DNA from 2 places in the Lysobacter oryzae DSM 21044 genome. Region 1 is predicted to be linked to the other one. Evidence: predicted binding sites of a transcription regulator. Region 1 holds the regulator's gene; the other holds the start of a gene.
The links. Region 1 encodes sigma-54, which starts transcription at its own class of promoters, with help from an activator protein. Its sites were predicted from a motif close to TGGCACGNGCNTTGC; they were not measured.
Positions count from the first base shown of each region.

Region 2: a site for sigma-54 is predicted at 2,754-2,768, ahead of glnA (type I glutamate--ammonia ligase). Genes of this name have one in related genera too.

Region 1 is NZ_JCANTQ010000010.1:63,497-67,855, reverse strand. It holds gene rapZ (RNase adapter RapZ) at 1-142, opposite strand, end outside; gene hprK (HPr(Ser) kinase/phosphatase) at 186-1,136, opposite strand; gene hpf (ribosome hibernation-promoting factor, HPF/YfiA family) at 1,295-1,621, opposite strand; gene BP05_RS06435 (hypothetical protein) at 1,620-1,841, shown strand; gene BP05_RS06430 (RNA polymerase factor sigma-54) at 1,815-3,251, opposite strand; gene lptB (LPS export ABC transporter ATP-binding protein) at 3,403-4,122, opposite strand; gene lptA (lipopolysaccharide transport periplasmic protein LptA) at 4,122-4,359, opposite strand, start outside.
Region 2 is NZ_JCANTQ010000012.1:268,206-272,564, reverse strand. It holds gene BP05_RS11760 (P-II family nitrogen regulator) at 1-41, opposite strand, end outside; gene BP05_RS11755 (TorF family putative porin) at 99-866, opposite strand; gene glnA (type I glutamate--ammonia ligase) at 1,289-2,698, opposite strand; gene BP05_RS11745 (undecaprenyl-diphosphate phosphatase) at 2,967-3,776, shown strand; gene BP05_RS11740 (YbhB/YbcL family Raf kinase inhibitor-like protein) at 3,812-4,359, opposite strand, start outside.

The DNA.
Region 1 (4,359 bases):
CGCTCTGGACGAACTGGGGCAACAGTTCCGCGGGGAGGTTGTCGACGCAGTAGAAGTCGAGGTCCTCGAGCGTGTTGAGCGCGACCGATTTGCCGGAGCCGGACATGCCGCTGACGATGATCAAGGTGGGAGCGGTCGACATGTGGGCCCGTGTTGTCGTGGCGGCGAGGGAAGGGGGGGTGCGCTCATTCCGCGCGTTCGAGGAAGTGGCTGTGGCGTGCCATGAAGGCGGCCGCGGGATCGACGCCCTTGGCGCGCAGGATGTGCGTGCGGGTAGCGGCCTCGGTCAGCACCGCGAGGTTGCGCCCGGGCATGACCGGCAGGGTGATCATCGGTACGTCGAGGTCGAGCACGCGGCGCGAGCCCAGGTCGCCGGTGAGGCGTTCCATGCCACCGGGCTGCGGTTCCAGCGCCGGCTTGGTGAGATGGACGATCAGGCGCAGGTACTTGTTCTTTTTCACCGACGTGTCGCCGAACATCTGGCGCACGTTCAGTACGCCCAGGCCGCGTACCTCGAGCAGGTCCTGGAGCAGGTCCGGGCAGGCGCCGTCGAGCACGTCGGGTGCGATCTGCGTGAACTCCGGCGCGTCGTCGGCGACCAGGCGGTGACCGCGGGTCACCAGCTCCAGCGCCAGTTCGCTCTTGCCCGCGCCGGACTCGCCCGTGATCAGCACGCCGATCGAATAGATCTCCATGAACACCCCGTGCAGCGTCACGCGCGGTGCGAGCTTGCGCGCGAGGTGGTATTGCAGGTGGTTCAGCAGCTCGTGGCCGCGCCGCGGCGACACCCACAGCGGCGTGTCGCTTTCCTCCGCGAGCCGGCGCAGGTCCTCGGGGCAGGCCTGGTTCTTGCTGATCACCAGCGCCAGCGGCTTGAAGTCGATCAGCTTGACGATGGTGTCCCAACGCAGCCGCGAATCGAGCGCATCGAGCCAGGCCAGTTCCTCGCTGCCGAGGATCTGCACCTTGTTGGGATAGATGGTGTTGAGGTAGCCGGCCAGCGACGGGCGGCGCGCGACGGTGTCCACCGCTTCGAGCACGCGCTGGCCACCGACGCGTTCGCCCGCCAGCCAACGCAGGCCGAGCTTGTCGCGTTGTTGTTCGAAAAGCTGCGCTGCGCTGATGCTCAGGTTCATGCCGCCGCTCCGCGTGTCCCCGGCCAATGGTAACTGGACGGGCCGGCGGATGCGGAAGCGGCCCCGGAAATGCAACGGGGGCAGTTCCTTGCGGATCCGCCCCCGTGCTGATTCTGGCGAAATCGATCGGCTCGTCCGTGGACGTTTCGCCCGATCGGTTACGCGAAGTCGCCGCTGCGGGCGAGGCTCTCGCCGCGATGGTGGTCCACGATCTTTTCCTTGTGCTTCATCAGGAGGCGATCGAGCTTGTCGGCAAGCAGGTCGATCGCGGCATACATATCCATCGCTGCAGCATCGGCGTGCAGCACGCGGCCGGAGAAGGTTACGGTCGCCTCGGCCTTGTGATCGGGCTTGTCCAAACTCAATTGCGTGCGGACATCGAAGGGTTGGTCGAAATGACGTTTCAGCCGTGCCATCTTGGATTCGACGTAGTCCCGGAGCGCAGTGGTGACCTCGATCTGCTGGCCATAGGTTTCGATACGCATGCTTGACCTCCTTACTCGCTGGCTACGGGTGACCCCATTCAACGCCTGTTTCGCGCGAATGGCAATGCAACGTAAGGGCAGGAACAAGAAGGCCGAAGGATTTCGTTATCCAGCCAACATAGGCATGCCGGAAGGCCGATTCAAGCGTGTTTTCGCCGGTGCGACAAACGGCGGCGCGAATCGTGAAACCGGTCTAGATGCGCACGCGATCCTGCGATGAAGGAATGCTCATCGCTTCGCGGTACTTGGCGACCGTTCGTCGGGCAACCGGCACCCCGGTCGCCTTCAGCGTTTCCGCCAGGCGTGCATCCGACAGCGGCTTGCGCGGGTTTTCCGCTTCGATCAGCTGCCGGATCATGGCCTGGATGGCGGTGCTGGAAGCCTCGCCGCCGGCGCCGGTATCGATGCCGGAAGCGAAGAACGAACGCAGCGGGATCGTTCCGCGCGGCGTGCGCGCGTACTTGCGGGCCACCGCGCGAGAAACCGTGGATTCGTGCAGGCCGATTTCCGCGGCGACTTCGCGCAGCGTCAACGGGCGCAGGGCGCTGTCGCCGAATTCCAGGAACGCTGCCTGCTGCTGCAGCAGGCAGCGCATCACCTTGAGCAGGGTCTCGCCGCGCGCTTCCAGGCTCTTGAGCAACCAGCGAGCTTCCTGCAGGTGGCCGCGCAGGTAGTGCGCGTCGGCGGCGCTGGCGTGGCGGATCATGCCCTCGTAGCCGCGATGGATGCTGATGCGCGGCCGCATGCTGTCGGCGAGCGCCACCCGCCACAGGCCATGCTGGCGCCAGATCACAACGTCGGGCGCGACATAGGTATCGCTGCTGATGCTGCCGACCTGCAGGCCCGGCTTGGGATCCAGCGATCGCAGCAGATGCACCGCGGTCTCGACCTCGGTGACGTCGAGCTTGAGCTCGGCGGCGATACCGGCAGTTCCCACCTTGGGCAGGCGCTCGAGCGGCCCATTGGCGAGCTTGTGCGCCAGCGCCTTGCCGGGCGTGTCGTCGGGCAATGTGGACAGTTGCAGGCGCAGGCACTCGCCCAGAGTGCGTGCGCCGGCGCCGACCGGATCAAAGCGCTGCACCTGGTGCAGCACGGTGAGGATCTCATCCGCCTGCGCATGGAAGTCGGGACCGAGGGTCTCGGCGATGGCCTCGAGCGGCTCGCGCAGGTAGCCGTCGTCCTCGATCGCCTCGATCAGCGTCACCGCGATCATGCGGTCGCGCTGCGAAAGCGGGCTCAGGTGCAACTGCCACAACAGGTGGTCCTGCAGCGATTCGCCTTCGGCGACCTGTTCCGCGCCGGGCGTTTCGTCGTCCGCGTCGGCTGGCCCCGTGCGCTCGTACCACGCCTCGCCGTCGCTGGGGCCCCATTCGACATCCGCGGGCGCCAGCGTTTCGGTTTCGAAGCCGTCTTCCTTGGCGCCGTCATGGACTCCATCGGCCTGGGCGCCGTCGCCGCCATTGGTGGCGATGCTCGATTCGGTCCAGTCCAGCAGCGGATTGCATTCCACCGCTTCGGCGATCTCGACCTCAAGCTCCGTCGCGGACAACTGCAGCAGACGGATGGCCTGCCGCAGTTGCGGGGTCATCACCAGTTGCTGTCCGAGCGTGGCCTGGAGGCGGGGCTTCATAAGGAATTCGAACGGGATCTGGCGGGACCGACGGCCGGTCCGTCAGAAGCGACACCATCATGCACGCCGACGCGGGGGGCGTCGATGCTGCCTGTTCAGTAGCGTGGCGCCGGCACGGGTGTTCCGGAACCTGCATCACACGTGGCAATGGTTACAGGCGGAACGTATCGCCCAGATACACGCGACGCACATCCGGATTGGAGAGCAGCGCATCAGGCGAGCCCTGCGCGAGGACAGCGCCTTCGTTGAGGATGTAGGCGCGGTCGCAGATGCCCAGCGTCTCGCGCACGTTGTGATCGGTGATCAACACGCCGATGCCGCGGTTCTTTAGGTGGCGCACGATGCGCTGGATTTCACCCACCGAGATCGGGTCCACGCCGGCGAAAGGCTCGTCCAGCAGCATCAGGCGCGGCTTGGCTGCCAACGCGCGGGCGATCTCGACACGGCGACGCTCGCCGCCGGAGAGGCTGGCGCCGATCTGGTCGGCGACGTGGGTGATCTGCAGCTCGTCCATGAGGCTGGCGAGCTCCTTTTCGATGCCGTTGCGATCGAGGTCGTCGCGCAGTTCCAGCACCAGGCGGATGTTGTCGGCGACGCTGAGCTTGCGGAACACCGAGGGCTCCTGCGGCAGGTAGCCGACGCCGTGCTTGGCGCGCGCATACATCGGTTCGCCGGTGATGTCCTTGCCGTCCAGGACGATCTGGCCGGCATCGGCCGGCACCAGGCCGACGATCATGTAGAAGCAGGTGGTCTTGCCGGCGCCGTTGGGGCCGAGCAGGCCGACGACTTCGCCGGCGTCCAGCGTCAGGGCGAAATCGCGGACGACTTCCCGGGAGCGATAGGCCTTGCGCAGGCCCTTGGCAGCCAGCATCAGTTCGTCCCCTTCTTGGGAACGGGCTTGGCCGGCGCGGGTGCGGCCTGGCGGGGTTGGATGGTCATCTTTACCCGGCCACTGCTGTCCGAACTGCTGTTCACCATGCCGGTCTTCATGTTGTAGACCACGCGGGGGCCGGAGAGGCTGCCGCGCGGCTGCTGGATATTCACCTTGTCGCTGAAGATCACGACCTCTGTGGTCAGGTCGTAATCGACCCGGCCTGCGGTGGCGTTC
Region 2 (4,359 bases), on a different contig from region 1:
TCGAGCTTGAACGGGCGGATGATCGCGGTGATCAGTTTCATCGCTCGGCTCCCATGGTTTGCCTGCAACGTGCATTGGCTGGTGGTGTTTGCCTGGACTCAGAACGCCCTGGCCACGGTCAGCACCACCGTGTCCTCGCCGAGGAAGCGGCCGTGGGCGTTGGTGTAGAACGCCTCGTCGGCATCGGTGTCCGAGTACGCGAGCGCGGCGGAAAAACCGTTGGGGAAGGCCTTGGTCACGCCGAGTTTCCAGTCGGCGTATTCGGCGATGGCGTTGTGCTCGACCCATTGCTTGCCGCCGCGGGCGTTGAGCGTCCAGCCCGGCACGAATTCCCAGTTCGCGCAGAGCTCGAGGTAACCGCTGCCGTCCGAATCGGCGTAGCCGAACAGGTCGGTGACGGCGTACGAGTATTTCGCACCGAACGTGGTGCCGGCCACGGCCGCGACGGTGATGCCGGCATAGAGTTCGCCGGTGTCGGGACGGTTGAAGCCGGACGGATAGTCGCCGGGATACCGGTAATACAGCGCGCCGAGATCAAAGCTCAGCTTGTCGCCGAGCTTGCCGCGATGGCCGCCGTACACGTCGAGTTCGAGGCTGCTCGACACCGGCACGCCGGCGGCGCCGAGATCGGACAACCAGCTGATGTTGCTGCCCCAGCTGCCGGCGTAGAAGCCACGCGCCGACGCGTATTCCAGCCCGGCCTGCAGCGCGGGGTCCTGGCCGTTCTGCGAGATGCCGCGGAACACGTAGTCGCTGGTGAGCGCGATGGAACCGCTGGTGCCCGCGCGCGCGTCGCCCGCCGGCGCGAGGACGAGGAGCACGGCGGCAGCGGTGATTGCGGCAACGGCGTTGAAACGATGCGTCATGACACTCGGCCCCTCATGGGATTGGCCCCTCCCCGGTCAGGTGCTTCGTCGTACGTGGTACGTGGTGCGTGCGAGGCGATGTGCGCGTGCGCGGCTCTCGCCAATCGCGGGCACGCAAGGCCCGCGCCGTCTTCGCGGCGTGTCGATCGATGGCGGAGGCATTGCGAACGCGACGGCGTGGCCGTCGTGGTACCCGCAGGGCGTGCCGCGGAAACCGTGGGATGCGCTCGCAGGGTCGAGCCGCGAGGCGGTGTGGCGCTCGCGATCGACGCGAGGCGGATGCTGACCGGCGCGCGGGGAAGGCCGCGGGCCGGCGTCAGGACACGTTGCGCAGGGAGGGCCGCGTCAACGCGGTTGCTGCAGGGAATCCCTTCGGCGGAACAGCCCCTCTCCGTGCGGAGAGGGGCTTTGAAGCTGCGTGCTTAGATCGTGTAGTACATCTGGTACTCGAGCGGATGCGTCGCCGCGCGGAAGCGGGTGACTTCCTGCATCTTCAGCGCGATGTAGCTGTCGATGAAGTCGTCGGTGAACACGCCGCCGGCCTTGAGGAACTCGCGGTCCTTGTCCAGCGCTTCCAGCGCCTGGTCGAGCGAGTGGCACACGGTCGGGATGTTCTTCTCTTCTTCCGGCGGCAGGTCGTACAGGTCCTTGTCGCTCGGCGCGCCCGGGTCGATCTGGTTCTTGATGCCGTCCAGGCCGGCCATCATCAGCGCGGCGAAGATCAGGTAGCCGGAGTTCATCGGATCGGGGAAGCGGATCTCGATGCGGCGCGCCTTCGGGTTGGCCACGTACGGAATGCGGCACGACGCCGAGCGGTTGCGCGCCGAGTAGGCCAGCATCACCGGCGCCTCGAAGCCCGGGACCAGGCGCTTGTACGAGTTGGTGGTCGAGTTGGCGAACGCGTTGATCGCGCGCGCGTGCTTGAAGATGCCGCCGATGTACCACAGCGCCATCTGCGACAGGCCGCCGTAGCCGTCGCCGGAGAACAGGTTCTTGCCGTCCTTCGCCAGCGACTGGTGCACGTGCATGCCGCTGCCGTTGTCGCCGACGATCGGCTTGGGCATGAAGGTCGCGGTCTTGCCGTTGCGGTGGGCGACGTTCTTGATGACGTACTTCATCGTCAGCAGTTCGTCGGCCTTCTTCACCAGCGAGTTGAACTTGGTGCCGATCTCGCACTGGCCGGCGTTGGCTACTTCGTGGTGGTGCACTTCGACTTCGATGCCGACCTGTTCCAGCGTCTTGCACATCTCGGCGCGGATGTCGTGCAGCGAGTCGAGCGGAGCGACCGGGAAGTAACCGCCCTTCACCATCGGCCGGTAGCCGGTGTTGCCGCCTTCGTATTCGCGGCCCGAGTTCCAGTGCGCTTCTTCCGAATCGATGTGGAAGAAGGTGTGGCCCATTTCATTGGCGAAACGGACGCTGTCGAAGATGAAGAATTCCGGCTCCGGGCCGAAGAACGCCTGGTCGGCGACGCCGCTGGACTTGAGGTAGGCCTCGGCGCGCTTGGCGATGCCACGCGGGTCGCGCGAGTACGCCTGCATGGTCGCCGGGTCGAGGATGTCGCAGGTCAGCACCAGGGTCGGATCGGCGGTGAACGGATCCAGGAACGCGGTGGACGCGTCGGGGAGCAGGACCATGTCCGATTCCTGGATGCCCTTCCAGCCCGAGATCGAGGAACCGTCGAACATCTTGCCGTCCTCGAACAGCGAAGGTTCGACGATCGACTTGGGGAAGGTCACGTGGTGCTGCACGCCGCGCATGTCGGCGAAGCGCAGGTCGACGAATTCGACCTTGTGATCCTTGATGAGTTTTTCGACGTGTTCGAGGGACATGACGGCTCCGGGACGGGGTTCTGGGACGGGCCGATGCCCGCTGCGGTTATCCGAAGCAAGCGCCGTGCCAATGTCGTGGCGCACGCTAACCCGTTGATCGGAAAGAGGACGGTCCCGTGTCGCCGGAGCCGTCGCACCACGAAGGTGCGGGGAATTGTGATTCGCACCAACTTGGTTCCAAGCGCGCCTGGGCTATGCTGCGCCACTGTTTGGCGGCCCGGCCCCGAACCCCAGCCACCGTCCACCCCCGCCGCAGTTCCGCCCGCCCATGACCGATCTTCTCGCCGCGCTGCTGCTCGGCATCATCGAAGGCATCACCGAATTCCTGCCGATCTCCAGCACCGGCCATCTGCTGATCGCCGAGCGCTGGCTCGGCCATCGCAGCGACCTGTTCAACGTCGCGATCCAGGCCGGGGCCATCCTCGCCGTCGTGCTGATCTACCGGCAGCGGCTGTGGCAGCTGGCCACGCAGTTCTTCACCGGGCACGAGAGCCGCGCCTACGCCGGCAAGCTCGCGACCGCTTTCGGCGTGACCGCGGTGCTGGGCCTGCTGCTGAAGAAGCTGGGCTACCAGCTGCCGGCGACGGTCACCCCGATCGCGGCCGCGCTGGTGGTCGGCGCGCTGTGGATGATGGCCGCCGAGCATTTCGCGGCGAAGCGTGCCGCCGCGCTGGGCGAGCGCACGGCGATCACCTGGACGGTGGCGATCCTGGTCGGCCTGGCGCAGGTCGTCGCCGGTGCCTTTCCGGGGACCTCGCGCTCGGCGGCGACGATCTTCGTCGCCCTCCTCGCCGGCACCACCAGCCGGGCCGCGGCCACGGAGTTCGCGTTCCTGCTGGGCATCCCGACCATGTTCGCCGCCACCGGCTACGAACTGCTCGAGGTGGTCGGCAGCGGCCAGGCCGCGCACGAGGACTGGTCGGCCCTGGGCGTGGCCTTCGTCGCCTCGGCGCTGACCGCCTTCGTCGCGGTGAAGTGGCTGCTGCACTACATCCAGAACCACCGTTTCACGGTGTTCGCGCTGTATCGCGTGGCGCTGGGCATCGCCTTGCTGCTGCTGGTGCCCGCGGGGCAGTGAGTCGGCGCAGGTGCGGGCGTTGCGCCCGCGCGCACTCAGTCCTTGACGCTGGGATTCAGCGAATAGGTGCCGTAGATCGACGCCTCGCCGAGCACGTGGCCCTGCATCGCCTGCAGCACGTCGCCGGCGGTGAAGCGGTCGGGCAGGTCCAGCTTCGCCACGTCGAGGGCGAACACCCGGAAGAAATAGCGGTGCAGGCGCAGGTCGTGCGGCGGCGGGAACGGGCCGTCGTAGCCGCGCCAGTCGCCACGCATGGCGGGATCGTTGGCGAACCAGCCGGTGTAGTCGTTGAGGCCCTGGCGGCTGCCGGGCGGTCCGTCCGGCTCGGCCTTGCCGTGCGCGACCACGCCCTCGCTGCAACTGCCGGCCGCGATTTCCTGCACCTCCGCCGGGATGTCGACCAGCGCCCAGTGGGTGAAGTCGGTACGCGGCTGCTCGACCGGAATCTGCGCCGGGCTCGCATCGGTGGGCACGTCCGGGTCGATGCACAGCAGCGCGAACGAGCGCGTGCCTGCGGGCGCGTCGCCCCAGGCCAGGTGGGGATTGCGGTTCGGCGCGAAGCCATAACCGTCCGCGGCCGGCT